Regions from separate parts of the Paenibacillus sp. OSY-SE genome, predicted to be linked through region 3. Evidence: riboswitches for the same ligand, from Rfam matches in the RefSeq annotation. Region 3 holds a riboswitch; each other region holds the start of a gene.
The links. A riboswitch is a leader RNA that binds a small molecule or an ion and turns the genes downstream of it on or off. The one in region 3 is predicted to bind cyclic di-AMP.

Region 1 (10,527 bases), on a different contig from region 3:
ATGAGTTCAATTTCGACAAGGACATCTTTCGGAAGCCGCGCTACTTCAACAGTAGAGCGTGCCGGCTTATGTGAACCAAAGTACAATTCATAGATGGCGTTCACTTGTGCAAACTGATTCATATCTTTTAAAAATACAGTGGCTTTTATCACATTCCCCAAAGAAGAACCCGCTTCTTTCAAAACGGCTTGCAAGTTGCGGAATACTTGGTGCGTCTGTTCTTCAACTCCGCCCTCTGCCAACTGACCTTCAGGAGTCAGTGCAATTTGACCAGATGTAAATACGACATCGCCCCATTTGACTGCTTGGGAATACGGGCCTATAGCAGCCGGTGCCTCGCTTGTCGCAATCATTTCTAATGCATTTGACATAGAAAGACCTCCTCTAAGAGATGGCTTATCTTTCAACCATGACTTCATGATTATCAAAATAGTTCCCTGGTTTCACTATCAACTGACGTGACCGCGGATCCGACGCAGACACGCGAATCAAAGAGACGTAATCAGTCAGTAAGCGTTCCTCTTTCGATACGTCCTCTGATTCTACAAGTACGCCGACACCTGCTACGGTAGCGTCGAATTCGTGCAGCAAATCCATCATACCGTGCACCGTGCCGCCTGCCCGCATAAAGTCATCCACAATGAGCACACGGGAACGTTCCTTCAGCGCCCGCCGCGCCAGCGTCATCGTATGGATGCTCTTCTGTGAGCCGGACACGTAGTTAATACTAACCGCTGAACCTTCCGTTACGACATGGTCGCGACGAACAAGCACAACCGGCAAATTAAGATGGGCTGCCGTAGCATATGCAATTGGAATCCCCTTCGTCTCCACCGTCATGACCACATCGATATCACGTCCAGCAAAGGCCGATGCAAACATGCGGCCAACATCATTCATCAATCCAGGTTGTCCTAATATATCTGTTATATAAAAGTATCCGCCTGGAAGCATCCGATCGGGCTGCTCCATTGATGTGCATAACGACTCAATAACAGGCAGCGCCTTATCAGGGCCGCATTTCGGCATATATTTCACCCCGCCAGCCGCTCCGGCCAGCGTGAGCAAGTCGCCTGTTCCTTCCGTCTCACACACTTCTTTAATAATAGCCAAATCTTCGCTGATGGAAGACTTGGCCGCCCCGTATCGTTCTGCGAAGGTTGTGAGAGAGATGAGCTTATGCGGATTAGACATGAGATATTGCGTCATTTCGACCAGACGAGCGCTGCGCTTCAATTTTTTCATCCTAACCCCTCGCTCAAAACCGAATAATATATTGTAAATACTACATGAATGTACGTTAATTATCAAGACAACAACTGATTGTCAAGACAAAAATTTCATTTTGTGTAACGAAATTGTCTTAAGTTCCACCGATGTCGAAACCACTTACTGTCATGCTTCGTGATCAAAAGTTAACTTTTCAGCACCAAGAAGGTTGCATGAACCCGAAGAAGGAGGAGCGGAGTGTAGGCAAACTACATGAGCACCGGACTTCTAGGGTGAATGCAAGATTCGATGTCGAAATACTTACTGTCATGCTTCGTGATCAAAAGTTAACCTTTAGGAGAGCATGCGGACGGCATATACTTCCTTGCAAAATCCGCGCAAGCCATTGTAAATACGTGCTATCTTGGATTCCTTGGACACTAAGCCGAATACCGTCGGGCCGCTTCCGGACATGAGCACGCCTTCTGCACCGAGCTTCTCCATCGTTTCCTTCAACTGCTGCACCTCCGGGTGCATCGGCAGTGTAACGTCCTCCAGCACGTTGCCAAGCGATTCGCACAGGGTATGAAAGTCCTGGCCTTGAATCGCCTGCAGCATCCTCGCTAAGGAAGGGTGCTCTTGAATATGCTGTGCCCTTAGACGACCGTAGACATCGGCCGTAGATACGTTGATTGGCGGCTTGGCAAGCACCACCCAGCATTGCGGCGGATTCTCGATCGTTTCCAGCTTCTCGCCCCGCCCCCGCGCAATCGCAGTTCCTCCCGTTACGCAGAACGGCACATCCGAACCAAGCTCCGCTCCTAACCGCTGCAGCTCCTCGTCCGAAATGCCGAGCCGCCACAGCCGGTTCAAGCCGCGCAGCGTCGCCGCAGCATCGCTGCTGCCCCCGGCCAAGCCCGCCGCGACAGGAATCTTTTTGTCCAGATGAATATATACGCCTTGCTTCACTTCATATCGTTCTTTAATTAATTTTGCCGCTTGGAACGCCAAGTTTTTCTCATCTAACGGTATGTAACCTGCCTGACTGGAGATGATAATCGTGTCGCGAGGCAGCTCCTCCATTTCGAGACGGTCCGCTAGGTCCACCATCGTCATTACCATTTCGACGTCGTGATATCCGTCCTCACGCTTGCGTAACACGTCCAGTAGCAAATTAATTTTGGCTGGCGCCTTCTCGTATACTTTCACTCGCGTTCACCCTTCTTTATCCTACGGATCGCTTACGTTATTATAACAGACTCTACTTGGCAAGTCATTCGCGTAGAACGGGATATCATCGGTACCATCTTTTCCTTTTTTTACTTGATCCAACCATTTTCCCGCCAATGAATAAGGAAAGCGAACAGAGTGACGATGATGTCATTCCGTTCGCTTTTTTTGGCAGAACAATCAATTATTTCTTCGCTGCGGCTTGCTCGGCCAATTGAATGGCACGCTTTACCATATCTCCTGCATCTTTGGCTCGGATGGCTCCCCACCCATATTGGGTAACGGTGTCATAGAAGCCGAGGTCTTTTGCTAATTCGTACTTCAACTCCTCAGACATAAAGCTGCTGCGTCTTCTTCGACTCATCGTCATACCTCCTTCGGCGGAATCCGGACCGATTCCAAAAATGTGGCGCATTTAAAACGCTGCGCGAGGCGTGTATCTATAATGTTGGTTACAGCAAAAGGGGTTATTCGCTGCAAGCCGATCATATTTGTGGGCAACAAAAAAGCAGCCCATTAAGGACTGCCCGTCATGAACGTTCAACCACGAACGTATTCAATCTTCATTTCGCCATTCTCGGCGCATACGGTCACTTCGACCGATTCTGTTAATATATCTGCATAGCTATAGGACACTCGTTTGAACGCGTTCTGTTCCTGGTCCAACTTGACAATAAATACAGAAGGGTAGGTTTCTTCCAACACACCCGTGCGTTCAATCGTCTTACGACGACCACCGTTTGCACGGAGCAAAATCTTCTGGCCGACATGAGCTTCAAGACAGCGACGAATTTCAAATAGCGCATTTCTCGCCATTGTAGCTACCACCTCTTTCCTTGTCCATTATAAACAAAGTTAGAGGAAATGTCAAATTAAATAAATAATTATAACAACAAGCTTTGTTAGGTGTCAATGTGTTTTTTTGCCCAATTTCTTAAGTTTCTACAATTCATCGTTTTTTATTCAAATTACGGACGGTGTTACGTCCAAATTGGATAAATCTTTCCATTTCGGCATCCCAACACGATAGCTCCCTCGTGTCTCGATTCCGCCCACTCCTTCCAGTCCCGTCATCGTATGTGATGTGATATCGCCTATCTGTACCGTTTCGCGAATCGACGTATACGAGGCTTGCACAGCGACATACACCGGATCCAATGCATGAATCATAATCCGGCCGGGTGAACTGGCGAAGTTCGCACCAGATTGCAGCAGCGCCTCGAAATGGGATTGGCAAGCTCCCGCTACGATGGTCAGTAAATCAAGATGGCGTTCGAACTGTCTCGCGGTTTGTACGGCATTCACGAAATTTTTTGAATTTTTATAGCTTTGCAAGCTATATAAATCCCGATCCTTCATACTTTTCAATACTCCATCATGCCCTGTAATGACGACGATGTCCGGATGCACGCGGGGAAGCAAGCGGTACAGCATATCCGCCATATTCGCCTCATGCACGTAATGCCCCTCGGCCGGTACTCGAAGCTGATTATATATCGCCATGCTCTTCTGCAAATAGTTCGAATCACCATCCAAATGAAGCACCTTGCCAGGCATATCAAAATAAGCAGATGAATGGGGAACCTCGGCAAATTGAAACTCGGCGCGGCGGCGTTCGGTCTGTTGGCGTTGATGTTGCTCAATTGCCTTGACTGATTCCAGCATAGTAATATGAGCTTGCTGCGTACGACGCTTAATTGTTGCTTGCGAAACATTGACCAAATCTCGAACTGGAGAATCGGCGAGCAGACGAAATTCAGTCCCTTTTATAATCGCCGTATCCTGAAAAACCGCATCAATGCGGAATGTAATATCGCCGCCGTATGACTTACGTACGACCAGATCTCCTTGCTTCATAGGATCGATCACCTCTCCAACTATCCTATGGGCAAAAGTGCAGTTTGGTGATTGCCTACATTGGCGACCATCACGGTTAGCTCGCACCGTGCTGAATTATTCAGCTGCGTTGACCGCACGTCCTATGCTATCGCTTAAGCGGGCAAATTCTTCAAGAGACAGCGTCTCCCCGCGTCTTGTCGGCTCAATGCCGGCAGTAGCAACCGCTTCAGCCAGCGCATCCGTTCCACACACGCTGCCGTAGCGCGCCTTTAAATTGTTCCACAGCGTCTTGCGCCGCTGAGCAAAGCTCGCCTGCACGACCTCAAATAGATGCTGCTCGTCCGCTACTTGAACAGGAGGCTCCTCCCTTACGCGCAGTCGAATAACGGTAGACTCTACATTAGGCTGCGGGATAAAGACCGTACCCGGAACAGTGCAAATCAGCTCTGGCTCGGCATAGTATTGCACAGCCACACTTAAGCTGCCGTAATCCTTGCCTCCCGGACTCGCTGCCATGCGCTCAGCCACTTCCTTCTGTATCATGACGACAATATGCTTCAGCGGAAGTTGTTCTTCCAACAGCTTCATCATAATCGGTGTGGTCACGTAGTAAGGAAGGTTGGCCACGACGCTTACCTTGTCCATCCCATGAAACTGTTCGCGGAATAACTCTTGCAAATCCACCTTCAGCACATCGCCATGAACGACCTGCACATTTGGATATGGTTCCATCACTTCGTCCAGAATGGGGATGAGACGCTGATCAATCTCTACAGCCGCTACACGGCCCGCTCGCTTCGCCAACTGTTCGGTAAGCGCTCCAATCCCTGGACCAATCTCTAAAGCCCCTGTAGAGGCATCCAGTTCGGCTGCATCGACAATGCGCCGCATTATATTCATATCGATCAAGAAATTTTGTCCCAAGCTCTTCTTAAAAGAGAAGCCGTGTTTGCGAACAATTTCCTTCGTTCGCGAAGGTGTTGCAATATCCGTAAACGAGTGATTCATTCGTTCATGTCTCCTTCTGCTGTTGTTGCGCGGTGAGATTGGATTCCTCCAGTTCATGCAATGCCTGTTCGAACTCTTCCCGCCCGATTTGAAACATAGCGCAGCGTTTTAACATCTGCTTCGCATTGCAATAGCCGATACCCAGTCTTTCACCCAATTGTCTGCGGCGTTCGGCGGAACCTGCAAAAGTTGTAAGCCCAGCTTCCACCAAATCTGTCCACGTAAGCTCCGTATGTAATGCAGGCATTTCTGTCCGTATCTGCTGCAGCGCTCTACGTACCGCTTCAGGGGAGGCGTTCTCCACCCCGAGATCCCCTTTTGCAATCGCCTCGTGCCTTGGCAAGAACGCGTGCTTGCAGCCGGGAACCTGCGCAGCGATCAGCTTGCGAATGCGCTCCCCGGCATGGTCGGGATCCGTAAATATAATAACACCGCGCCGCTCTTGCGCCAGAGCAATGCGGCGGATGGTCATATCATTGAGAGCCGATCCCCCCGTCTCGATCGTATCGGCTTCCACAGCGCGCTGAATTGCAACGGTGTCGTCTTTTCCTTCCACGACGATTACTTCTCGTATCAACGTTCTTACTCCTTCCTCATGTCCCCCACTTTTGAGCACGTAACTTATTTAAATAGATGTTCAAAAAGGCCGCTTTTCAGCACCGAGGAGGTTGCAAGAACCCGAAGAAGGAGGAGCGCGGTGTAGGCGAGACTACATGAGCACCTGAAATGTTTCCGTAGGAAACATACTTCGGAAGCATAACCTCTTCGAGGGTGAATGCAAGATTCGATGCCGAATCACATCTTGCGATACTCCGTGATCAAAAGGGGACTTTTTGAACAACTCTAAAAAGCACAAAAGAAGAGGGATCTCCCTCTTCTTAGCATGACATAAATCGTTATTCATTACTATATCCTAAATACACGGCAGCAAACCGCGTGGCTTCTGCCGCGTCATCGAATCAATTAATTCGCTTCCGGCTTCACCGGACCGATCACATACACCGTATGGCCCTTTTTCCTGCCAAACTTGCGTACAGCACCTTTGCTTTCGTAATAAACGTCAATAATTTTACCTTTTACCGCTCCGCCTGTATCTTCAGCACGTCGGAATCCGACGCCCTCGATATACACCCACCATCCAAGCGGAATGAGCTTCGGATCTACCGCGATCGTACGTCCTTCCACCACCTTGGTGCCGGAGGCGGTCTTGGCTCCCGGTGACCCTTCTTGTTCCGTATAGGCGGTTAATTGAACGTTCTCCAGCATATCCTTGTAATCGAAGCCGACCTTGCCCCCTTTGCCAGAGCCGACACTCGGAGAGCTTGCCGACAGAACGACCACTTCAGGTTCCTTCTTCGTTCCATAGGCTAGAACCTGATTGACCTGCTTCGTCTGAACGGACTTATCCACTAACTTCGAATATACGAGTTTGCCGTCCTCATATACTTTTTCAATCTTTTGGACGACGATTCCCTCTTTCCCCTTTTGAACCGTCTTCGTCTTCCCCTTCAACAAGGTAGGATCAGCTTTCTTGACGACTTGGAATGGAACCTTCACTTTTCGCTCTTCTACGTTCTTACTGACACGCACGATACGAATGTCCATATTATTTGCAACGGCAGCATCTTGACCCGGATATACCTTGTCAGCCGTCTTGACAGGTATTTGAAGCGATACTAAAGCCTCGCTCACCGATTTTTTGGTCGTATAATGCGTCTTCTTCTGTCCGTCTACCATCACGTTAACGGGTAACGCGCGTTCGATGACGATCTTATCGCCATCTGTTATTTCCGTATCCAACGGTTTGGATACGGCATCATGTGCCCCTACCGCTATCGCATGCTCATCCAAAACATTACGAAGCGTATCTTGGCGTGTTTCTATAGCGTGCTCTTGTCCATCTACGCGGATGGACAGTGTCTTCTTCGATGCACCATACATATATAATACCGTAATCAACGTGATAACAACCGCAACAGCAGCAATGACAGACACGACACGTACATTTTCATGCTTCCATCGCATTGCGAGCGACATGCTGGATGATCGGGGTTCATGGGTTTCGTCATTAACGATCTCTCCCACTTCTCGGTCCTCCTTACATAGTCCCGCCGTCGAGTGTTTTGCATGATTCCATCTGACGCGACTATATCAAGAATGTTTGCGAAGAATACGTTCATCTATCGAGCTCATGTGCAAGCTATGGTCGAATTCTTCACACCAACTCCAGTAACGGCTGCTCCCACCTCCTATTTCATAACCCTATGACGTCTTTCTTTTCTTTATTCGAAAAAAGAAGTTTCAAGAGAAAACAAAAGAAGCCTAGCGTAAGAGGCGACTCTTGTCGTGGCTTCCCAAATGAAACCCAAACGTCAACAGTGTAGGACGCACGCGGACCCCTCTCTCCGATACGCTGACGAGGTTAGCTGTCGGGTTCGGGCTTGTGAGAGTCGCCCTATCTCAACTCACCGGCTCATGGCTCGGCTGTTCAGAATTCACCCCTAGGATACATTCCGCATGAATGAACATGTATTCATTCCCGGATTGTTCGCGCTTTGGTTCCCCCGCTCTCCAAAATGGAGATTAAGCGATACTGGTTGGTTGGAACAATATTCAAGTGTTTACGAACATCTGTGAGAAATCATATCGTGTTTGCAATCACCTTGTAAAGATGGTATCAATCACGTTTTAAGTCAAAAAGGGTTAAAAAAAAGTAACAAAATCGCTTTTTCGTGAACAAATCCACTTATCTTGTGGTCTAGAACTTTATTTCATCGGTTTTTCATTGATTTTCACCGTATGTCAAAACATGTCAGTCCGTTTTCAGTCGTTATTCTGCAAAATTCTTCAAATTCCATTCCTTTCAATTGCGCCGCTGCCTCTGCTACGAGACGCACATGAGCAGACTCGTTTCTTTTCCCGCGAAAAGGGTGAGGAGTCAAATATGGGGAATCCGTTTCGACGAGTAATCGGTCATCGGGTATCTTTACAAGCACTTCTTTGGGCTGCTTTGCATTTTTAAACGTAATCGGTCCGCCAAAGGAAAGGTAGAACCCCATGTCCAGACACATTTTTGCAGTCTCCCAGCTGCCAGAGAAGGAATGCATAATCCCGCCGACTTCACTCGCCTTCTCTTCACGCAAAATACGAATCACATCTTCATGCGCCTCGCGATTATGAATGACGATGGGCATGTTCAACTCCCGGGCCAGCCCGATCTGCTGACGAAATACACGCTGCTGAACATCCTTCGGTGAAGTATCCCAATGATAGTCGAGACCAATCTCGCCGATGGCGACGACTTTGTCATGCTTGGTGAGCTCGGCAATCCAATCGATATCCTCTGGCTTCATCGTTATGGCATCCACCGGATGCCAGCCTACAGCCGCATATATGAAATCATATTTCTCAGCTAACGCCATTGTTGTAGGAATAGTCTCGCGGTTAAAGCCGACATTGACCATACGTGTAACGCCCTGCTCCACAGCATGAGCGATCATTGCCTCGCGATCCTCGTCAAATGCTTCGTTGTCCAAATGGGTATGCGTATCAAATAACACGTCAATGCGCTCCTTTTAAAATTGTATTGATTACTTTCTCCTTCTTAATTTAAAGAGCTTGTTTCACTTTCCATCCATCGACCAGTTCTTGGACTCAATTTTTTCGCTGCAGGAACATCCGCTTCACTTCATCCGTGAGCCGGTGTTCCACCGCTTGAAGCTTGTCCATCGGGAAATAAATGTAATGATTTCCACGGCGAATGCCGCTGATGGAACGCACGATGTCCGATTTTTTGGACAATTCCATCACTTGGTCATGACCATCCCACAGCAATATGTGCTGCTGCGTCGGTTCGTCTCCCGAGCGATACACATCATACGGATTATCCGAAGGTGAATCGAACATAATGTCGTAGTCCGGATTCAAGCCTGCCGCATGCCATTCACGGCACAGCCATTCAGCATTCAACTCATCCACTTCAATATACTTGTACAGTTTACGCTCGATGAATCGCTGACACAAGTCGGCGAGAAGCTCATCCGGTTCATTTATCCATTGCATAAAGGCAGTCTGTACAAAAGCCTCATCCAACTGCACATACTGTGTGGTTGTCAACGTCCCTTCAAACAGCGCATCAAGCGGTTCCAAAAAATAGCGGAATGAGTAGCCCTGCAAATAAAGCTCCTTGGCCCGCTTGAAAATGTGCCTCAGCACCATTTCCGAACTGCGTGTAACGGGGTGAAAATAAACCTGCCAATACATTTCATATCGTGAGAGCAAGTAATGCTCTACCGCATGCATACCGCTTTCCTTCACGACGATCCGATCTTTATATGGACGTACGAGCCGCAGTATACGGTCAATATCAAAAGTGCCGTAATTGACACCCGTAAAATAGGCGTCCCGAAGCAAATAATCCATACGATCCGCATCAAGCGGACCAGACACCAAATTGACGACAATCGGATAAGCATACGTCTTGCGAATGACCGCAGCTACCTGCTCTGGCAATGCCGGATCAATTCGCTGCAGCACCTGGTGAATTTCAGAATCTTCCAATATAATACGGCATGTCCAATCTTCGTGGAACATGCCGAACGCCTCTTCAATGGAATGGGAAAACGGCCCGTGCCCTACATCATGGAGCAAGGCGGCACATAACGCGACGAGCCGTTGTTCCTGTGGCCAATCCTCATAGCCATTGCGTTCGAATTGGGAAATGATGCGGCGTGTGATTTCATATACACCGAGTGAGTGGGAAAATCGGCTATGCTCTGCCCCGTGAAACGTCAAGTATGACGTACCGAGCTGGCGAATGCGGCGCAGCCGCTGAAATTCTTTCGTATTAATGAGATCCCAGATCGTGCGATCCTGAACATGCACGTAATTGTGAACCGGGTCTTTAAATACCTTTTCTTCTTTTAACATGGGACTTCACTCCCCTCTGAGCATATTTAAACAGCTTGCAAAGATTATTAGAGGTTTGCATTATTAGTTTATTCGACATCGTTTTTAAAATCGATGATGTTGTCGAAAAGGTTTTGTTTATTCGCGTTTCCCTTTATTTCCTAACAAAAAACACCATCTAAGTGCAAATGTGAGTAGTAAATCGTAAAAAATAGTTAAATTTCAGTTAAAAAAATGCTAAAAACCATAAATTAGCACGATATCTACGAATTTTACAGGTTGACTAATTTGGGAATGGTTGGTACGATAATAAACAGCCAAATTAGAAATTTG
Region 2 (10,527 bases), on a different contig from region 3:
AGCGCATCCACAACAAGCTTGCGCTGCTGCCGGATCAGCCAGGTTGTTATTTGATGAAGAACCGGGAAGGCACGATCATTTATGTCGGCAAGGCGAAGGTGTTGAAGAACCGGGTCCGGTCCTACTTCTCCGGCAGCCATGACGGCAAGACGCAGCGCTTAGTATCTGAAATTCGCGACTTCGAATATATCGTCACTTCCAGCAACATGGAAGCTCTTATATTGGAATGCAACCTTATCAAGAAGCATCATCCTCGTTATAATGTGTTGCTGAAAGACGACAAGACGTTTCCATATATAAAAATTACGAATGAGCGCCATCCGCGGCTTGAAGTGACACGGCGCGTGTTGAAGGATAAGGCCAAATATTTCGGACCCTATCCGAACGGCTTTGCCGCCCAACAAACGAAGAAGCTGCTCGATCGCTTGTATCCGCTGCGCAAATGCAGCACAATGCCAGATCGGGTGTGCTTGTATTACCATATCGGCCAATGCTTGGCGCCGTGTGAGTATGAGGTGACCGAATCTGAGTACGAAGATATGGTGCAGGAAATTTCCAAGTTTTTGAGCGGCGGTCATGAAGAAATTAAAAAAGAGCTGCGTCGCAAAATGGAAGAAGCGGCAGAGGAGCTGCAGTTCGAGCGGGCGAAAGAGTTCCGTGATCAACTGATGTCGATTCAAGCCATAATGGAGAAGCAAAATATTAACACGGCGGATCAATTGGATCGGGACGTGTTCGGTTTTGCCGTAGACAAAGGCTGGATGTGCGTTCAGATTTTATATGTCCGCCAAGGCAAAATGATCGAGCGCCATGCGACGAAATTTCCGTTTTACGGCGAAGCGTACGACGATTTCATGTCCTTCGTTACGCAGTATTACAGCGAAAACCCGGCGCTCCCAAGGGAAATTCTGCTTCCGAACCCCGATCCGGTCGAAACCGAGGAGTCCGTGGATGCTGCGGAGCCTAGTGAATCGCTTATGCCAGTGACTGATGTTGAAGTGTCGGAGGAGAATAAAGCAGGCGCGGATGCACTGCAGGAATGGCTGAAAGTAAAGGTTCACATTCCTAAGCGAGGCTTGAAGAAGCAAATGATCGGCATGGCGATAGAGAATGCCCGTGTCACGCTGGATGAGAAATTCAAGCTGCTTGAACGCAGCGAGGAACGGACGCTGGGGGCGGCCGAACGGCTCGGCGCTGCGCTTGGCATCGGCTCAGCACGCCGCATCGAAGCGTTTGATAACTCGAACATCCAAGGGTCTGATCCGGTCTCAGCGATGGTCGTATTTATCGACGGCAAGCCGGCCAAGAAAGAATACCGCAAGTACAAGGTACGGACAGTTCAAGGTCCGGACGATTATGAGACGATGCGCGAAGTGATTCGCAGACGGTATGAACGGGTGCTGAAGGAACAGCTGGAGCAGCCTGATATGATCGTGGTTGACGGTGGCAAAGGCCAAATGTCAGCCGCCTTGGACGTACTCGAGAACGAGCTGGGCTTAGCCATTCCGGTATGCGGCTTGGTGAAGGACAACAAGCATAAGACGGCGCAGCTGATGGCTGGCGATCCGCCGGAAGTCGTTCCGCTTGGACGCGACAGCCAAGAGTTCTATTTGCTGCAGCGCATTCAGGATGAAGTGCACCGCTTTGCCATTACGTTCCACCGGGAGCGGCGGGCGAAATCGATGGTTACGTCTGCGCTCGATTCCATTCCCGGCATCGGCGAGAAGCGCCGGAAGATGCTGCTGAAGCATTTCGGTTCCTTGAAGAAAATACGCGAGGCTGCGGTCGAGGATTTCCGTCAGGTTGGTATCGGCGAGAAGCTGGCGAGAACGATATTGTCCTCGCTGCGGGACGAGGAAGAACAGCACGAGGCTGTTGCGGATGATGATCCGTACGAAGAAAAGAGCAGAGAATAAGTGAGCAAAGGCAGCTTTGTGGGGAACTTCCTGCAAAGCTGCTTTCAGGTTTAGATGGATTTTTACCTCGAGAGAGGGTCCGAAAGGGTGTGTTTTCGTGTATTTTGATCGCGATACAATAAGGAATCAGCTAAAAGCACAAATAAAAACAAATGGACATATTATTGGCGTAGCGTCTGGAGCAGGCATTACAGCGAAATATGCGGTAAAGGGCGGAGCTGATTTCATTTTAGCCTTGAACTCAGGACGTTTTAGACAGATGGGATTGAGCTCTCTTGGAGGATTACTGCCATTTGCTAACAGCAACGAGCTAGTTATGGAATTTGGCTCTAGAGAGATTATTCCTATCGTAAGAGACGTTCCTGTCATCTTTGGACTCTGTGCGACTGATCCAACCATTAACTTAGAAGATTATATGGAAACCATTCGTATGAAGGGCTTTTCTGGAATAAATAACTATCCAACCGTAGGATTAATGAACGGGCAATTTGGTGAGGCTTTGAAGGAAGAGGGGAATTGTTTTGAAACAGAAGTTAAGGCGATCAGAATAGCGAATGAGAAAGATCTGTTTTCGATTGCTTTTGTGTTTGACCAAGAGCAGGCACGAGACATGGCTGCTGCTGGCGCGGATATCATTTGCGCTCATTTAGGTTTTACAAAAGGCGGTATTTTGGGCGCGAAAAAAGTTTTATCCTTAAAAGCTGCTGCAGAGATGGCGAGAGATATTTTTCGTGCTTGTGATGAAATAAATCCCGATGTATTGAAGATGATCTATGGCGGTCCAGTCAATACACCTTCCGATGTGAAGTATATGTATGATAATACAGAAGCTGTAGGGTATTTGGGCGGTTCTTCATTTGAACGAATACCTTCTGAAGCAGCGATTACGAAAACGGCTATCGATTTCAAGGAGGTTGGACTTACTGAACATGACAAGCTCCTTCATAAAATGCTTGAGGGTGTGACCAAGCACTATGATTATGTTCAATTCGTTAAAGAGTATGTAGCTGCGAATTACATGAATGAGATTTCTTTTGCAGAACTGGCTTTGGTAGCTCATATTTCAAGGACGTATTTAAGTTATTTGTTCAAAAAAGAAGTTGGATGTACGTTTCCTGAGTATGTAACAAGGTTTCGAATCAATAAAGCAACGGAGTTAATGAAACAGAATCATATCGAGTTATCTGAAGTTTCCGAACTTGTGGGATATAATGACTACGCCCATTTTAGTAAAACGTTCAAGAAACAAACGGGGCTTTCCCCACGAGAGTATCAACGACAGTACAAAAACACATAAACACCATACAAATCTACATGAATCATCAAACATAAAACACTATACTTGAATTGTAAGCCGGCTTAGTAGTCCTTCATACTTCCACTTTTACGAGGAGGTCATTATATTGAAAACAGTTGCGATAGTCGGAACATTTGACTCCAAAGGAAAAGAATTTTCTTTTGTGAAAGATATTCTGCAAGGTCTTGGGTTGAATACGCTTACCATCCACAGTGGAGTATTCGAGCCCATGTTCGTCCCAGATATTTCGAATGAGGAAGTAGCCAAGGAAGTTCATGCAGATATTCGTGAAATCGCCTCCAAAAAAGACAGATCTTTAGCAACGGAAATTCTTGCAAAAGGTATGGAAAAACTAATTCCCAGACTATATGCGGAAGGAAAATTCGACGGAATCATCTCCTTTGGCGGTACCGGCGGCACATCCATTGTAACGCCAGGAATGAGAGCGCTGCCAATAGGTGTGCCGAAAATAATGGTGTCTACCGTCGCTTCCGGGAACGTCTCGCAGTATGTAGGGACTAGCGATATTATGATGTATCCATCTATCGTCGATGTATCGGGGCTGAACTCGATTTCAACGAAAATCTTTACCAATGCAGCCCTTGCGATTGCAGGCATGGTGAAATATGAGGTCGATTATAAAGTTGAAAAAAAACCGCTTATAGCCGCTACCATGTTTGGGCTTACAACCCCTTGCGTCAATCAGGCTAGGGAGTACTTGGAGGCACATGGGTATGAAGTGATTGTGTTCCATGCAACAGGTACTGGCGGCAAAACGATGGAAAGATTAATTGAATCTAATTTCTTCGATGGCGTGTTGGATCTCACCACAACAGAATGGTGTGATGAACTGGTAGGCGGTGTGTTGAATGCAGGACCGCATCGGCTCGAGGCAGCCGGGCGCTCTGGTGTGCCTCAAGTTGTTTCGACAGGAGCATTGGATATGGTCAACTTCGGGCCGTTTGACACGGTGCCGGAGAAATTCCAGGATAGAACTTTTTACAAGCATAACCCGACCGTGACTTTAATGAGAACGACGGTTCAAGAAAATAAAGAATTAGGCAAGATCATATCCGGAAAATTAAATAAGGCGACCTCTCCAACCGCATTAATGCTGCCTTTAAAGGGTGTTTCCGGGCTGGATGTGGAAGGACAGCCTTTCTATGGAGCAGAAGAGGATCGCGCCTTATTTGATACGCTAAGAAATAATATTGACCAAAACGCCGTAGAGCTCATTGAATTGGACTATGACATCAATGATAAACATTTCGCTTTAGCGGCAGCTAAAAAGTTAATCGAATTGATGCAGAAATAGAGAAATGAGGAGGAAGCAAAATGAAACAAACTCGTCAAGAAATCATAAACCAATTGAAAGAACATGTAGCTAAAGGTGAAATGATTCTAGGAGCCGGAGCAGGTACGGGGATTTCTGCAAAAAGCGGTGAAGCGGGCGGAGTAGATTTAATCATTATTTACAACTCGGGAAGATATAGAATGGCTGGCCGGGGATCGCTTGCAGGATTATTGCCTTATGGGGATGCTAACCAAATCGTTGTAGATATGGGAGCGGAAGTATTGCCAGTTGTGAAGCATACTCCAGTGCTTGCAGGCGTGTGCGGTACAGACCCTTTCAGAATGATGGAAGTTTTCTTGAAGCAGTTAAAAGAACAAGGGTTTGCAGGCGTGCAAAATTTTCCGACCGTTGGCTTGATTGATGGCGTCTTTAGAGCGAACCTTGAAGAAACCGGGATGGGCTATGATTTAGAGGTTGATATGATTCGGAAAGCACACGAGCTTGATTTGCTTACTACCCCATATGTATTTGATGAAGAACAAGCTATTAAAATGGCTAAAGCGGGTGCGGATATTTTGGTAGCGCACATGGGCTTGACAACAAAAGGAACAATTGGCGCGAAAACCGCATTGACTCTTGAGGATTGCGCCAAGAAAATCCAAGCTATTACCGATGCGGGCAAATCTGTAAATCCAGATATTATGGTCATTTGTCATGGCGGTCCGATTGCTGATCCGGAAGATGCTCAATATATTTTCGACAACACCGTAGGTGTGGATGGATTTTTCGGTGCTTCAAGTATTGAACGGTTTGCCACAGAGGTTGGTATTAAACAGCAAGCAGAAGCATTCAAACGTGTTAATTTAAAATCGTAGAATTTATAAACTTTTCAGGGGAAGCCATAGGTTTCCCCTTATTTACGTTTTTGTAGAGTTACTTTCCCTCGCCCATCCATTCGGCTATTAGATTGTCAAAAGTAGGCTCCTCAAACATCGGATTATGTCCGCTATGCTCAAAAATCACTTTCTTCACGTTCGCATAAGTGTCATTTATCAGATCCCATAACGAGACCGCAGCAACCTCCGCTTGTTTTGCTCTATGACATGGGTAACATGTTCACTTTGCGTTGATGAAGATTCTTTAAGCCGTATATAATCAGCACCGGCAGTATCAAGTATAGCGCGCCGAGCGCCGAGCCAGACACGGTTCCTCCCAGTAAGTAAGACATGCTCATCAACAAATTATCCAGCATGAGGTGGGCGAACAATGCCGTCCAGAAGCCGTGCCTCAGCATGATGTACAAGAATATAAAACCCATAATCAACAGTTCAACCGGCCGGGAGTAGAACGGGAATATCGGATAAGTGACATGTCCGAAAGCCCAGATGAGCGTCGGGATGAGACCAGCTATCCATGGATTTCTCACCCAGCGCTGCAACAGTCCCGTGCCGAACCAGCGATAGACGCCTTCTTCCGATATCGCAGCCATCCAAGCGAGCAGAGGATATAGCGCCGGCAGCCTCAAGTTAAGCGGAGACTGTGATGCATCTGTCGTCGACCATGCGCCAAATCCCGTCTCCAAGGCGGCGAAGATAAACGTCTGCACTCCAAGCAAGAGCCCTGCATAGACCGTGCCGAGCCAGAAGGCACGGGGCAGCACCGTACCGAACTCCGGACTGCTCCAGGTTGGCATCAAGCGCCGATGCTTAGACTGATCCCACAAGCGTGTGCCTGCTAGCAAGGAGAAATAGAGCACCACTCCCTGAAGCACTGTAATTCCGCCTTGGACGATCAAAGCGTACTCCATACGGATCTGTGCGGCAGGCACCCCGAATTGAAGCGAGATGAGGCCAGGCAGCAGGTTCCAGATATGAAGCAGGGAGATTCCGCATGAGACGATGGACAGTGTGATTATCGTACCGGAGCGGAATCGGATAAGCTTGCGGTAACGAATGCACGCGACGAGCGCGAGAATGCTGAGCAGCAACGACATCCATGTATAACCAATTTTATAAATGGACGAAGCGGTGGCGGTCTGCTGCAATTCCTCTGTTTTATAGCTTAGCGGCACCTCCCATACTGGCTTGGCTGTGACGACGTCGTTGTTGTGAAAGTGTACGACGAAGTCAAGCGTTGCGCCGCCAACTTTGGCTTTGGGCACCGTGAACCGTATTTCGTCCTTGCTGTTCAAGCTTTCTTGCTGAATGTTCAACTCGGATGATGACCAGCCCAATTGTTTTATGGTCTGTTCCGCCACGGCGCGATAGTCTAACGTTCGGGAGACGACGGAGTCATCCGCGGCAGTTGCCGGGCGTCCGGTGAAATTGAAGCCGATAATCTGGCCGTTCGTCATGTTGACATCGATGCTCAACACATCAGGGCGGCCTCCGCGTACAACGGAGAGCAGGACTTGATACCTATCATACGGAGCCTTGCGGCTCCAAGGCTGGAAGGCTTCCGTCAAACGTTCCTTGCTGATATATCCAGCCAGCGTGGAATCCGTCTGATACACGACTGTCGGGTCAGCACTTCGCAGCGTCAGTTCGGATCGCCAAGACTGCTGCTTCATGTACTGAATCGCCTTGTCGGCCGCCTCCGTCTTCGTAATCATTGAGACCTGTGCGCCTTCCTCCGGGCTCACCTCGAATTGCAGTAAGGGAATAATAACCTGCACGGTGAGAAACACTATGAACCCAACAATGGAAGCAATAAGTAAAGGCTTGGTTATGTAATAAGAAGGTGCAGCCTGATTATGAGCATCATGGTGTGCTTGATGGGTAAAAGACATCTTTTTTCCTCCATTTAGTCGTATATACGCAGTTCTCTTTTATTATTGTATCCACTTCATTTGTGTAAAGTCCAGCAGAGGAATGAAGCTACGCCTTGATAATGAAAGAGTTCTCGATACATTTCAAGAAAATGGGGTTTTGTAAGCGCTATTTAACGTTATTTTTCAGCCTATTCAACTGAATTTGTTCGATCTTTGACTTTGTGCGCGAGTAGGGAAACGTATATAATCTCGTTATGAATTGCATACATGCCGAGTTTCGTCAATGTACGAAAGCGGGGGAACCGATTAATGGGGTGAATTTCGCGTATGACGGGTCATAAGAACCGTCTGCGAATAGGGCAGCCTGAACGTGCCCGAATCCGTCAGCTAACCTCGTAGGCAAGTGCGTCAGGATACCAGCGATAGCATTGGATTTCCAGTGCTTTTTTTCGTGGACAAAAAGAGGTGACACCCCCTTGAAGCTTTCAAGGAAAAACAGGATTTTACATTTAACGCCGTCACGCATACTTGTCGTTGGATTTGCATTAATTATTTTATTAGGCGCATTTCTGCTTATGCTGCCGATATCAAATTCCAACGGACAGCCGCTGTCTTTTGTTGATGCGTTTTTCACAGCAACATCAGCAACCTGCGTGACCGGGCTAGTTGTGGTCGATACAGGCACCAACTTTACGGTGTTCGGGCAAGTGGTCATTATGCTGCTCATTCAAGTCGGCGGGCTTGGCTTCATGACGATGGCGACGTTGTTCGCGCTTGCTTTTAAAAAAAGAATTTCGTTAAAGGAACGTCTTATTTTACAAGAAGCGCTTAATCAAGGCAGCATGGAGGGAATTGTCCGCCTTATCCGCAAGGTGCTGCTGTTTGCCTTCTGTATCGAAGGAGCCGCCGCCATTCTGTTTGCGACGCGTTGGGCGTTCGACCTGCCACTCGGACAAGCCATTTATTTCGGGATATTCCATGCGGTGTCATTGTTCAACAATGCCGGATTCGACCTGTTCGGTTCGGTGTACGGACCGTTCTCCAGCTTAACGAGCTATGTAGGAGATCCGGTCATTAATACGGTGGCTATGTTGCTCATCGTACTCGGTGGGATTGGCTTTATCGTATTGTCCGATGTAGTGGATTATCGCCGTACCCGCAAATTGTCGCTGCATACGAAGATTGTTTTGACAATGACCGGACTTCTTATTGTTATCGGCACAGTCGTTATATTCATTTTTGAATTTACCAATACACGCACGCTCGCCGGTTTAAGCGGGTGGGAGCAGTTCTGGGCGTCTTTGTTCCAGTCTGTCAGCCCGCGTACGGCCGGCGCGAATACCATTGATATCGGCGCTATGCGCCAAGCTTCCCAGTTTTTTATGATCATACTGATGTTTATCGGGGCTTCGCCCGGTTCAACCGGGGGAGGGATCAAGACAACGACGTTCGCCATTCTTGTCGGCGCGGTCATTACGATGATTCGGGGAAAAGAGGATATCGTCATCTATCGCTATCGCTTGGCGAAGGACAGAATATTCAAAGCCGTTACGTTGACCTTGTTGGCGTTATTCCTGGTCATTATGGTCTCGATGATATTATCGACGACAGAGGACCATCCGTTCCTTATGATTTTGTTCGAGACGACGTCCGCCTTCGGCACGGTCGGCTTGACAATGGGCTTAACGACGGATTTGACCGATTTCGGCAAGGTGCTTCTATGTTTGACGATGTTTGCCGGACGATTGGGGCCGATAACGCTGGCCTATGCGCTCGGACCGAAGAGCGAGCGGGAACTGTACCGCCATCCGGAAGGCAAGATTACGATAGGGTAAATAGAGAATAGTAATGGATGAAGGAGTTAATAGCTATTATGGAGTTGCAGCAGTTTGCAGTAGTCGGGATGGGACGATTCGGATCGAGCCTTGCCAAGGAACTAGTCAGACTAGGACATCAAGTGCTGGGCATCGATAAAGATGAAGAGGTAGTTGCGGACATGACGGGCATGGTGACCCATGCCGTCGTGGCGGATGCGACGGATGAAGATGTGCTCCGCTCGCTCGGCATTCGCAACTTTGATTGCGCCATTGTTGCGATTGGCGATGACATCCAGACGAGCATCCTGGTCAGTATTCAGATGAAGGAGCTTGGCGTAAAGAAGGTAGTCGCCAAGGCGCTGTCTGACCTGCATGGCCGCGTGCTTGAGCGGCTTGACGTAGATCGGGTTATTTATCCCGAACGAGACATGGGAATCCGCGTTGCCCATCAGCTTGTGTCTCCGAATTTGCTCGATTATATCGAGCTGTCGAAGGAGTATACGATTGCTGAGCTCAGTGTACCCGGCTGCATGCAGGGGATGTCGCTGAAGGAATTGAACCCGCGGGCCAGATTCGGCTGCAGCATCGTCGCGCTCAACAAGCCGGAAGGCATCATTATCGCCCCGTCGGCCGAGGCTGTCCTAGATGAGCGGGACATTATGGTCATGATCGGAACCAACAATCAAATTGAGGATTTCGAAGAAGCGATTATGTTGAAAAAATAAAGAACACGCCGCCTGTTTGCCCGTCCATTGACGGAGTTAAGCGGGCGGCGTTTTATTTGTCTATGGGATTCACAAGCTGTCACTCCTGTATTTTCAAAATCATGTTGGCAAGCTCTTGCTTGTCAATTTCCAATGCTCTCGCTTCCTGAAGAATGCGCGGCAGCTCGACCTCTGCGAACTGGGCGCGGCGTTTCTCGCGCACGAGACGCTTCGCTCCTTGGCGCACGAACATTCCCACACCTCTTTTCTTGTACAATATGCCTTCGTCTACAAGCAAATTAATACCTTTGGCAGCCGTGGCTGGATTGATTTGCAGCACTTTGGCGAATTGATTGGTGGAAGGCACTTGGCCTTCTTCCTCTACGGCACCGATCAATATGTCATTTGCAATCATGTCGGCGATTTGCAGATAGATCGATTTGGACTCATCCAACAGCAATGGATTCACCTCGTTTCGTCCGGTTATCGTACTTACTCCACGCCGCATGCGCGGGCAAGCATTATTTCATGACCGCATTGGTTCATTACTCATGTGACTAACTATAGTTTCTGAAAATAAAAAAAGCAAGAGGCGCGATAACGCCTCTTGCCTGCAGCTTGCCATTGCAACCGTCTGCCGGCAAGGCAGCTGTTACAGAAAAATCTTCGTTAAAATGAGCAGCAGCACGAAGTAAAGGGCGATGCTGCTTGCGACGTACAAAAACCGGT
Region 3 (10,527 bases):
CGCCGAACCGATGCCAATCAGGATTTGCACGAATCGAATCAATGCATAATCCCATTGTCCCGAGGCTTCCATTACCGTAATGACCGTCACGAGCGTCAGACCGACGGTCTCTTCCATTTTCATTTTCAAACATATCATAATGACCAGAATACAGACGATACCTACCGCAATCGGTGCATTGGAAAAGGCCATCCCCGCCAATAATGCTACTACTGCTCCAACCGTATTAGTCTGGAACTGGTCCAGAAAATAACGCCAAGAACGGTAGATGGACGGCTGCATCGCGAAGATCGCAGCTACCGCGGCAATGACCGGTGTCTTGAATTGCAGGAACATACTGATATATAGCGACAGGGTAACCGCGATCCCCGTCTTCAATACTCTAGCGCCAAATGCCACAGTCACCCCTCCTTTAACTAATATATGACGCAATATATTCACTTACTCCTTCTCTATTGGTATCGAGATGAAGTACCTTCCTATTGTATACGGCAAGTCTGCCTGTATCAAGCATCAGGAGGTAAGAGCGCGCGAGGGCGGCCGATTTTAATATGGACGCTGCGGACGCGCAAATAAGTCCTTGCACTTTAGTGGTGCAAGGACTCTTTTTTTTCAACCGTGCAGCAGACGCTGTCTGATGACTATAACAAAGAAATGACCAGCAAATTATACAACACCAATGGCAAAATGACGTCGTTATTAAAATAATACGAACCGTACAGTGAGCGTTGCGGCATGGGATGCTGGGTATGCAAATAAAGATAATCTCTATCGACATTTGAGATGACCCCATCATATACTTGACCGTCAACCGTCTGAACTCGCACATGCCGATCCTTATACATGTTGCAGACATGGTGAACTTTTTCCCTGGCCGAATGCATGGCTTGAACCATCGCGGGGTCTGCCTGATAAACCAACTGCTGGTGAGCAGGATTATTGTGCAAGGGAAGAACCTCCGTTCTTACTGTAATGAGATATACTTCACCATATGCGCAATTTTTAGGTATCAGCACAGAAACTTGCCATTACTTGTCCGTTTCTGCCGTTTCCAAGTAGAAATAGAATGCAACGCTCTGAGCACCCCGAATTAGGGCGCTTCTTTTTGTTTGCAAGATCAAAAAAACCACAGGCACACGACCTTACTCGGTCATAGCATGTGGTTTCGTTTCTCTTCATTGCGGGTTTCTCGGCAGGCTCAACACCTGACGCATGTCGAGGCTTGCTGTGCTGCATTTATGACGAATAACCAAGCTCTGCAAACTGCTTAATACGTGCTCCTATCTCATCACGGACCCGCTGAAACACGGACCAATCCTGCCCTGCCGGGTCGTCGAATCCCCAATGCTCCCGTCGGACGTGTGCCGGAACCGCAGGACAGACCTCATTCGCGTGACCGCATAAGGTCACGACCACATCAGCGCGGCGCAACAGCTCCATATCGATGACGTTCGAGGTTTGTCCAGAGATATCGATATCCACTTCCGCCATCGCTTGAACGGCTTTCGGATTGACGCCATGCGCTTCAATGCCGGCAGAGTACACGTCCCATCCCTCTTCTAAGAAGTGTTTGCCGAACCCCTCCGCCATCTGGCTTCTGCAGGAATTGCCCGTGCATAGAAAATATATCGTCTTTTTCGCTGTCATTTCGATTTCCTCACTCTCTGTGGATGTTTTGATTTGGTTGGGAATAAGGAGGATTGCATCCGCAGAGCGATCCGAACTAATCCGATCATGACCGGGACTTCGACCAATGGTCCGATGACCGCGGCAAAATCTGAAATACGGAGTTGAACGCAACTAGCCCTGCAGCATATTCCGTGTCTCCCTGCGCCAGATCATTCCATACGATGACCATTGCGATGCAGCGTGCGAGGCCAATCAAGATGAGACCAACCATATATTCAGGATGGTCGGGCAGCAAAAGAATCGCCAGCAAGAACATGAGAAGCGGGCCGATAATCCAGTTCTGCACGAGTGATAAGATCAGCACCTTAACGTCTTTGAATACACGCCCCATCTCTTCATAACGAACCTTTGCCTGCGGCGGATACATCATCAGAATCAAGCCGATCGCAAGCGGAATGGAGGTCGTGCCCGCCTGTAATCTATTCAAGCCGTCGACCCATCCCGGAAATATAGAACCGAGCCCGACGCCAAGCGCCATAGCGAGAAAGATCCATAACGTCAAGTAGCGGTCCAACACCGACAATCGCTTCGAATTTGTACTGTTCATTGCTTTACACTCCCTTGCGCTCCGTATCTTCATCCATTGCCGCACCGATTCGCCGCCTGGCTTGCCTCGATGGTACGCAGCTGTACGGATGGTTCAGGCAGCCGTCCAACAATTTCCTGCAGCAGGGCGTAGTGTGGATTCGCGGGCTGCAGCGAATAATAAATCCACTGCCCTTTACGAGCTTCCTTGACGAGATTCGCATCCTTCAGCTTGCGCAGATGCTGGCTGATTGAAGGCTGGCTGACGTCGAATACTTCAAGCAACTCACATACGCAACATTCGCGCCGGGACAATATGGCCACAATCGTCATACGAGTCGGATCGCCAAGTAATTTTAAAAAGGCGGATACGTTCTCAATTGCTGTATGCTTCTGTTCAGCATGATCCATATGTTCCATCTTGCACCTCCTGTCTTCTTCATCAAATATAATATCACCATATAGTTATTTGCTTATATATTCAATACAATTATGATGACATCTGTTCCATTCTTATGTAACTGCATCGTTTTCCGTTCACGAGCGCAAAATAAAGCCTGCAGATTGCTCTGCAGGCTTCGGCTTCAAAGTTCGTCATTATCCTGTAAATTCTTGTACCCACTCACCATTGTAGTATGCAACGCCGATTGAAGTATAGCTTGCGTTCAGAATGTTTTTACGGTGACCTTCACTGTTCATCCACGCATTCATTACTTCTTCCGGTGTGCGTTGTCCTTTGGCAATGTTCTCGCCAGCGGTACGATATTGGATCCCTTTGGACTGCATCAGATCGAACGGAGAGCCAAGGGTCGGCGAATTATGATCAAAGTAATTGTTGTCGTACATGTCTTTCGCCTTCACCATTGCGACATTAGTGAGCGCCGCGTCCGATTTCAATGGCTCAAGTCCTGCTTTGGCACGCTCTTGGTTCACTAAATCAACCACTTGCGCAGCGAAATCGGAGTTAGCCGTCACGCCTTGGTTCGGATTTTCCGTACCTGTTGCAGGTGTTGTTGGTGCTGGCTTGCTTGGTGCCGGAGTCGCCGGTTCAGGCTTGCTCTTGTCCGGTACCGCAGCATCTGGTTGTGTGACTACAGGCTTCGTATTAGGAAACAGCTTGTTCAACATATCGGTCAAGTTCTGATTGTTCTGCTCATTGCCTTGCAGTATCGTATTGAAATCGAAGCCGGAGCAATCGATGTTCGTCAGATTTTGATTAGGTGCTTGAGCTGCAACATTCAGCGGAGCGGCCATTGCCGAACCTGCTGCCACGACTGGTGCCAGAACGAGTGCTCCCGTGATAACGACTTTCTTGAACGTATTTTTCATTCAGATTATCTCTCCCTTTGCAGCCTACGAGGTTAGCTGACGGGTTCGGGTCAAAGAGGATTCCCCCTGCCGCATCTATGCGACTTCACCCCAATGTGTGGTTCCCCCGTGCTCAGATGAGCTTCGGCCTTATTTTTGGTACGTCCAGATCGTAACACGGATTCCCGTTCGATTCATTTTAAATTTAATGTTATTTTATGAAAATATAACCATGTAAGAAGTTCAGCCTATACTTTTTTCCCTATATACAACAAATGAGACGAGGTTCCTAGGATGTATGGACTGTCTGCTGCATCCATAACAATTTGCATGATCGATTGAAACGCTGCTTCCCCTTGGTCGCGCCAATACTGCCAGTGCTCCGGCTTCATCAAGCCCGCAATGCTGCCCGATCCGATGAGCTTAACTTGTTCGAACCCATGCGCTTCCATAAACGGCTCAATTTCTTCTATGGGAAAATAATAGGCTCCCGTAAACCTTCCTTCGTCGCTATGATTGAAAACTCCGGTGCGCATAAACTCGGTCAGCCCTTCTATTGTGTCATTGGGCTTCCAATGCTGCGGATATAATAGCGAAGTTGCCACGTGCCTCATTCTCGGCATGAATGCGACGAAGACAAGGCCGCCTGACTTTGTCACACGATGCAATTCCTGAGCGGCGCTAACCCGGTCTTCCTCCTGCTGCAAATGATACATTGGGCCTAACATCAAAGAAGCATCGAATTGCTCATCGGCATACAACTGCAAATTTCTCGCATCGGCAACGTCAAAGCCTTGAAACTGGCGCTCAAGCCCGTATTCCCGTACCTTCTCTCGTGCGCTTTCGACCAGCTTTGGTGTAATGTCCGCCAATGTGATGTCATATCCGGATTTCGCTAGCTCTATCGCATATTTTCCGGGACCTGCCCCGATATCCAAGATGTGTCCTTTTTCCGGGAGGTGCGATTTAATATAATGACAATTGACCGTGAACTCCAAAGGTTCCCGCTCGAGACGTCCCCATTCGTCGAACGAAGAATAATAGTTTATCATTTGACTCATCTACATCCCTTCCCCCTTATTGTCCGATATATCAGTTGAATATAGCACGCAGTGGCACATTCTGACAATTCATTTCTAGAGCTAACGTCACCGTTTTCAAATGGAGCTGGAAGCAGAGTCACAACGAAAAGACTTGAATTTTTGTTGAAAATCGTTCATGAATGTTCTGTATTTGTTATTTTTTCTTCATGAAACGTTTCATGATGGGAATATTGATGTAATGAAGTAGTGAAGGAAAAATGTACGATTGGGGTGCTTGGTATGAAAGTACAGATGACAAAAGGCAAATACGAAGCGTTAACGCGCTTGTCGGACGAACACGGATTGGTCATTGCAACAGCGCTCGATCAGCGCGGTTCGTTGAAGAAGTCGCTGACCAAGGCGCTCGGCCACGAAGCCGACGTGAAGCATGTGGAAGAATTCAAGGTGGCCGTAACCGAGGAATTGACCCCATACAGCACGGCCATTCTGCTAGATCCGGAATTTGGCTGGAGCGCAGCGGAAGCGCGTGATAAGCAGGCAGGACTGCTCATCGCTTACGAGAAGACCGGTTATGACGCGACCGTCCAAGGGCGCCTCCCCGACCTGCTGCCGGAGTGGTCTGTTCGCCGTTATGCGGACAAAGGCGTAGACGCCATCAAAATATTGATGTACTACGACCCAGACGATGCGGCGCACATTAACGACCAGAAGCACGCGTTCATCGAGCGTATCGGCGCCGAGTGCAAGGCGAACGATATTCCGTTCTTCTTCGAACCGGTCACGTATTGTGACGACATTGCCGATGCGAAGGGTCCGGAATACGCTAAGGTGAAGCCGGAAAAAGTGAAGAAAAGCATGCGCGAATTCACGAAGCCGCAGTATCACCTCGACTGTCTCAAGGTCGAAGTGCCGGTCAACATGACATACGTGTCTGGCACGGCAGCGAACCGGGGCCATGAAGCGGAAGCGGTATATACGCGCGAAGAGGCGCTGCAGCACTTCAGGGATACGGCGTCAATTGCGACGGTTCCGTTTATTTATTTGAGCGGCGGCGTCTCGAACGAGGACTTCATCGAGACGCTGGAGTTCGCTGGCGAAGCAGGCGTTCCGTTCTCAGGCGTGCTCTGTGGCCGCGCCACTTGGCAAGACGGCATTGCCGTGTATGGCGAGAATGGCGATACTGGCCTGCGCGCATGGCTGAAGGATGAAGGCGTGCAGCGCATGGAGCATTTGAATCGAGTGCTGCAGCAAGCGGCGAAGCCTTGGTGGACGGTGTATGGCGGCAAGGATCAGATCGTCATTACCGAATCATAAGAGCACTGCAGGCGCTTGATTTAAGACTGCCCCTGTCCAAGACGGACAGGGGCTTTCTTGGACAGGGGCTTTGCTGCGTCGTTCGGTCCTCATCGGCACACATCAGCATCTTGCTGTGGAGATCGAGATGTCGGCAGCAAAAAACGGCGCGTTGCATATCCGAAATTCGGAGATTTGTTCGGATATTCAGGAATATTCGATGTCGAGTATGTATATATAGAACCTGCTCACATACCCCAAGATGTCCGGCCCGTTCGGGAAGAGATGCGGGGATGAAACGTCAGATTCACATCAACTCCACATTACAAAAGTGTAAGTGTCCTGTAAGGTTCATAAATATCATTTTTTAAGCCATTTTGCTACAATATTTGCGTATCGTGCAGCCATATTTTCAGCGTAGGATGGAACAAAAAGGGCGGACACTCACCTCGTGTCTATACATGCGATGTAATCGGCTTGACCACATCTGCAGCAGTCCCGGATCAATGTAAAGGAGGTTTCTCATGGATGAACGCGCAAAAGCACGACTTTGTTTTTTCGCCTATATACTGATGCTTATCATTTTTGATACGGCCTATTCATTTATGATATTAAATATGTTTCTCGCTTTTGCCGCTTTGGAGCTTGCTTTTTTATTGCCCTTATTTAAAGCAAAGAGCAAGCGGGAAATCCCCGTTAGTGCCGCTTTTTATATTGTTTTTATACTGTTATCCCCTAATGTCCTTTACGTGATAACGGATCTCATTCATCTCAAAATTTTTGAGTTTAATTTTAAAAAAGGTTTGATTGTTGAGGAATGGTGGAACTTTTTTGTTTTAATAAGCGGAGTAGTATTGGCTATTTATTATTACATTCTTATGTTAAAACAGATTCACAGTCTTATCTTACATATAAAGTGGAGCAAGACGATCCTATTGGCTTTTATCATCCTGTGCAGCATTGGGGTCTACATAGGAAGATTTCTGCGTTTTCACTCTATTCATTTATTTACAGAGCCATTCTCGTTAGTTAGTCAGGTATTGAGTTCAATCAATGGGGATTCTTTGCTATTCATAGGTTGGATGAGTATGCTGCAGTTCATCATGTGGTGGTTATTTTCAGATTCAAGGCGGAATTCGTTATGAATGACACTCACACTTGGTTATTTACGGTATGGATGATCACGATAGGTGTTGTTATGTTATTTACACAAGTTTACGTTTCAAGACTGCTGTATCGTTATGAAAAATCTGTGTTGTGGGGCTGTATTGGGTTTATACTGTTGTTTGGTCTTAATATGTATGTTTATCAAATTAGAAAATTAGAAAAACGTGCAGGCTATGCTTTTGAGCGATTAGATCCGCAAGCACGAAAAGTTTGGAGACGAGTTTATGTCCTCATTCTTATACAATATTTGTTGTTTTTCGTCTTTTTTGGGTGGCTTTCATCTCCCGGATAAGTGAACAATGTATTGATATACTAAAAGTAGTATTTTAAAATAACACTATAATAAACATTGCAAAAAGGAGGTAACTCATTTGATTGATGAACTTCGGAAAATCGGTTTATCCGATCTGGAAGCAAGATGCTACTTGGTACTGCATGAAGAACCGAACATATCGGGTTATGAGGTGGCCAAAAAAGTATCTGTATCCCGCTCAAATGTGTATGCGGCACTCCGGTCTTTGACAGACAAAGGAATATGCCGGGCGGTTGAAGCCGAACCTGTTTTATACGGCGCCGTGCCCATTGAGCAGCTCGTTCGACTGCTGAAGACGGATTTTGAACAGACAGCCCACACGCTGCTGGAGCAATTGCAGTCCCCTTCACGGAAGTCCGCGTCGTTCTATAACTGGCAGGGCGATAAAGCGCTGGAAACGACCATTCGACGTTTGTTGTCCAATGCAGATAAAAGCATCGTGGCGGACATATGGGCGGAAGATGTAAGCTGGTTCGAAGAGTCGCTGCTGGAGGCGGAACGACGGGGTGTTGCGGTAACGGTTATTTCCATCGGCGAATGCCATACCCGATTAAAGCATGTTTTGGTGCATAGGCGGAGCGAAGAGTGGAAGTATCTGGAACCCAGACGTTTTTCCATTCTCTGCGACTCCCGTTCCGCGCTCATTGGCAGCTTCGGCAAGTCACTCAAGCTGTCCGCATTGGAAACCGATCATCCTTCCGTGGTCGAGCTGCTGCAAAACGGCTTCTATCACGACGTCATTATGGATCGGATTGAGCGGGATTTCGGCAATCAATTGGCAGAGAAGTATGGGCAGCACTATGACAAGATCATCAATCCTTACAGGGAAATACTTGAATAACCTGCGGTATTCCCTCTTTTTTTAACTGAATCATAGTAGTATTCATGAATACCATTATTAACTGAAGGAGAACTCTATATGCCTACTGGGTATTTGATCCAGTCGACGGAGGCGTTCATTTACATCAGGACTTTGCATTCTGGTCCATGTCCCTCTGCCTGATCGAGGACGGGCAGCCTGTTTTTGCAATGGTATATGATGCGTATCGTAAAGAGTTCTTCCATGCAATACGGGTTGTCCAAGAGGCACAGGGCAGCGTGACGGACGTGAATGGAGGGGCGTTTACCTGGGGCGCTTCAGGCATCATTGCCGGTAACGAAGCATTGCGTGCCGAAATACAGACGCTACTGACACGTTAATTCGATCATTAGGCGAGACCGCCGTTCACACGCTGGCCTCGCCTTCTTTTTGAACATAGAAGAGCAAATGCTGAGCTGAAGGCTGGTTCGTGCCTCCGAGTCTAAGCTTGCATTGGATTTCGTACAATGGATTAGCGCGTATCCTCTTTCCGAAGAAAGTTCCATTGGATTTCATCCAGTGCTTTGCCCCCATTTCACACCAATCGCTGAAAAACAGCCCAATCCACTGTACAAAATACAGTCCACGTGCCGACTAACCATCTAATCCGCACATTTGACTGTATATTTTCCAATGGAGCTCACTTCATGAAGCTTACTTCGACAGGAAACCAATCTAATTCATCTTATATTAGATCCCTGCCCTGATATCACGGGATAAAGCGGCCTCTTTCGAAATCGTAACTCCATTATGCAAAATGAATCCAATCGATATCGCAAATGCCCGCATCGCGCACTTGCCATTTACGGATATTCGAATTCGTGAATGCAATGTGCAGATTCTGCTTGCCTGTCAGCCGTTCCGCCAGCTCTATCGTATATTCCTTGTAGAACGGAGCCAGCTTGCCATCGTGCAGCGGAAGCTCCATATCCACTACGGCTTTGCCTTCCGGTCCGCCAAGCATCATTTGCATGCGTGTATCTTCGGTCAATACCGCAGCGCGAACTGTAATCCGGCTTACGCCCTGCTCGCCGAAGTCAACATCATCGAACGCCATCCAATCGGCAAAATGCAAATCACGCACATGAACGTAGTTGCCCGGAATGAACAGACCGTTGGAACGGTCGTACTGTTCAGCTTGCAGCGACACGCCTTGCTCCGGTGGCGCAACAGGTGCGACAACCTTAACGCCGACACGGAACGATATGCCCGCTTCGCCCATCACTTCCCCAGCTTGCGCCGTGACAGACGCGGTTCCTGACGCTATGGCTGTAAGCTGACCGCGTTCATCTACCTCTACAACCTTCTCGTCGCTGGAGCTCCAGGTCAATGCCAGGTTGGACGCCGTAGCAGGCGTAACACGGACATTCAAATAACGGGACCAGCCGGCCTCAAGGACGATATCCTCTTCCGCATTATACTGCGGCACGATGTGCTCTGCTGGAATAGGCTCATAGCTGTATTCAGCCCGTTCCCCGTCTCCCCACTGCCAAGTGATGACGGAGGCTTCGCTCTCCGTTCCCTCGACGTTCACAGCCACTGCTTCCAACGTAATCGTCTCTTCCCCGTGGCGGTCGATCGATTTCACATAGTAGACGCCATCCAAGATGCGGCCAATCGCTTCACGTTCCCCATCGCGGACACGATACAGATCATAGTACCATATGTTATCGGTATCGCAATCTTCAGCAAAATCCCACGACAGATAGAAGGATGCCTGCTTGTCGTCGAAGAACGCCTGAGCAACCTTAAATTGAGATGGAGCCTTCGGTGCCGGCATCCCCGCGCCTGCGGTCAGCTTCAACTCGCCAAGGTTGACCTTCACTTCTGCATCCTCGCTCCAGGCAGAAGCGATGCGCATACCGATCGCTGCAATGCTTCGTCCTTTATATGTTCCTAAGTTAGCTGTCACCGTCGTCCAATCCTTGCTAACACCTGCACTACAATCGACAACGACCGGAGTTGCAGGTTCTTCTGTGAAGAATAGAAGCGCCTGTACGCCAATCGCATTCGCAGGGATCTCCATGCCCGAACGTCCTTGATGCGTTACTTCTGTCTTGTACGTGAAAGTCAGTTCCACATCTTGTTGAACCGGCAATTCAGTTTTGAACAAGCGGATATCCGTTGCCATGCCGGCGCTCAGTACGCCCTCGGCCTTGACAGAGGAACCTCCGTTCCATGCCGTGCCATAATCGTAATCGACCGCCAGCGGTTCCCCTTTCGATGCAGTCCACCACTGCCATGTCGGCAAAATATCTTGCGCGCTCATGTTGTTCCAGCCTTTGGCGGATGCCGTGCGTCCGTTCAAGAAGAAGAATAGGCCGTGACCG

Region 1: linked by a shared signal. The riboswitch ahead of A372_RS0107795 (3D domain-containing protein) and the one ahead of A372_RS0109240 (CAP domain-containing protein) in region 3 are both predicted to bind cyclic di-AMP.
Region 2: linked by a shared signal. The riboswitch ahead of A372_RS0125295 (TrkH family potassium uptake protein) and the one ahead of A372_RS0109240 (CAP domain-containing protein) in region 3 are both predicted to bind cyclic di-AMP.

The regions. Positions count from the first base shown of each region.
Region 1 is NZ_ALKF01000162.1:9,509-20,035, reverse strand. It holds gene A372_RS0107835 (RidA family protein) at 1-371, opposite strand, end outside; gene purR (pur operon repressor) at 397-1,245, opposite strand; gene ispE (4-(cytidine 5'-diphospho)-2-C-methyl-D-erythritol kinase) at 1,564-2,418, opposite strand; gene A372_RS0107820 (small, acid-soluble spore protein, alpha/beta type) at 2,624-2,803, opposite strand; gene veg (biofilm formation stimulator Veg) at 2,980-3,255, opposite strand; gene yabG (sporulation peptidase YabG) at 3,403-4,296, opposite strand; gene rsmA (16S rRNA (adenine(1518)-N(6)/adenine(1519)-N(6))-dimethyltransferase RsmA) at 4,393-5,286, opposite strand; gene rnmV (ribonuclease M5) at 5,291-5,863, opposite strand; gene A372_RS0107795 (3D domain-containing protein) at 6,250-7,371, opposite strand; cyclic di-AMP (ydaO/yuaA leader) riboswitch at 7,683-7,886, opposite strand; gene A372_RS0107790 (TatD family hydrolase) at 8,079-8,846, opposite strand; gene A372_RS0107785 (HD domain-containing protein) at 8,941-10,215, opposite strand.
Region 2 is NZ_ALKF01000199.1:39,050-49,576, reverse strand. It holds gene uvrC (excinuclease ABC subunit UvrC) at 1-1,916, shown strand, start outside; gene A372_RS0125315 (phosphoenolpyruvate hydrolase family protein) at 2,014-3,213, shown strand; gene A372_RS0125310 (Tm-1-like ATP-binding domain-containing protein) at 3,320-4,528, shown strand; gene A372_RS0125305 (phosphoenolpyruvate hydrolase family protein) at 4,549-5,382, shown strand; gene A372_RS0125300 (CPBP family intramembrane glutamic endopeptidase) at 5,604-7,295, opposite strand; cyclic di-AMP (ydaO/yuaA leader) riboswitch at 7,536-7,694, shown strand; gene A372_RS0125295 (TrkH family potassium uptake protein) at 7,754-9,112, shown strand; gene A372_RS0125290 (potassium channel family protein) at 9,151-9,819, shown strand; gene A372_RS0125285 (GntR family transcriptional regulator) at 9,899-10,258, opposite strand; gene A372_RS0125280 (hypothetical protein) at 10,451-10,527, opposite strand, start outside.
Region 3 is NZ_ALKF01000167.1:15,308-25,834, forward strand. It holds gene A372_RS0109215 (FUSC family protein) at 1-399, opposite strand, end outside; gene A372_RS0109220 (hypothetical protein) at 642-947, opposite strand; gene arsC (arsenate reductase (thioredoxin)) at 1,237-1,647, opposite strand; partial or broken gene A372_RS33670 (arsenic resistance protein) at 1,772-2,236, opposite strand; gene A372_RS0109235 (ArsR/SmtB family transcription factor) at 2,266-2,634, opposite strand; gene A372_RS0109240 (CAP domain-containing protein) at 2,812-3,543, opposite strand; cyclic di-AMP (ydaO/yuaA leader) riboswitch at 3,550-3,682, opposite strand; gene A372_RS0109245 (class I SAM-dependent methyltransferase) at 3,771-4,583, opposite strand; gene A372_RS0109250 (tagatose 1,6-diphosphate aldolase) at 4,845-5,879, shown strand; gene A372_RS0109255 (DUF1361 domain-containing protein) at 6,383-7,003, shown strand; gene A372_RS0109260 (hypothetical protein) at 7,000-7,317, shown strand; gene A372_RS0109265 (TrmB family transcriptional regulator) at 7,397-8,179, shown strand; gene A372_RS0109280 (endo-beta-N-acetylglucosaminidase) at 8,946-10,527, opposite strand, start outside.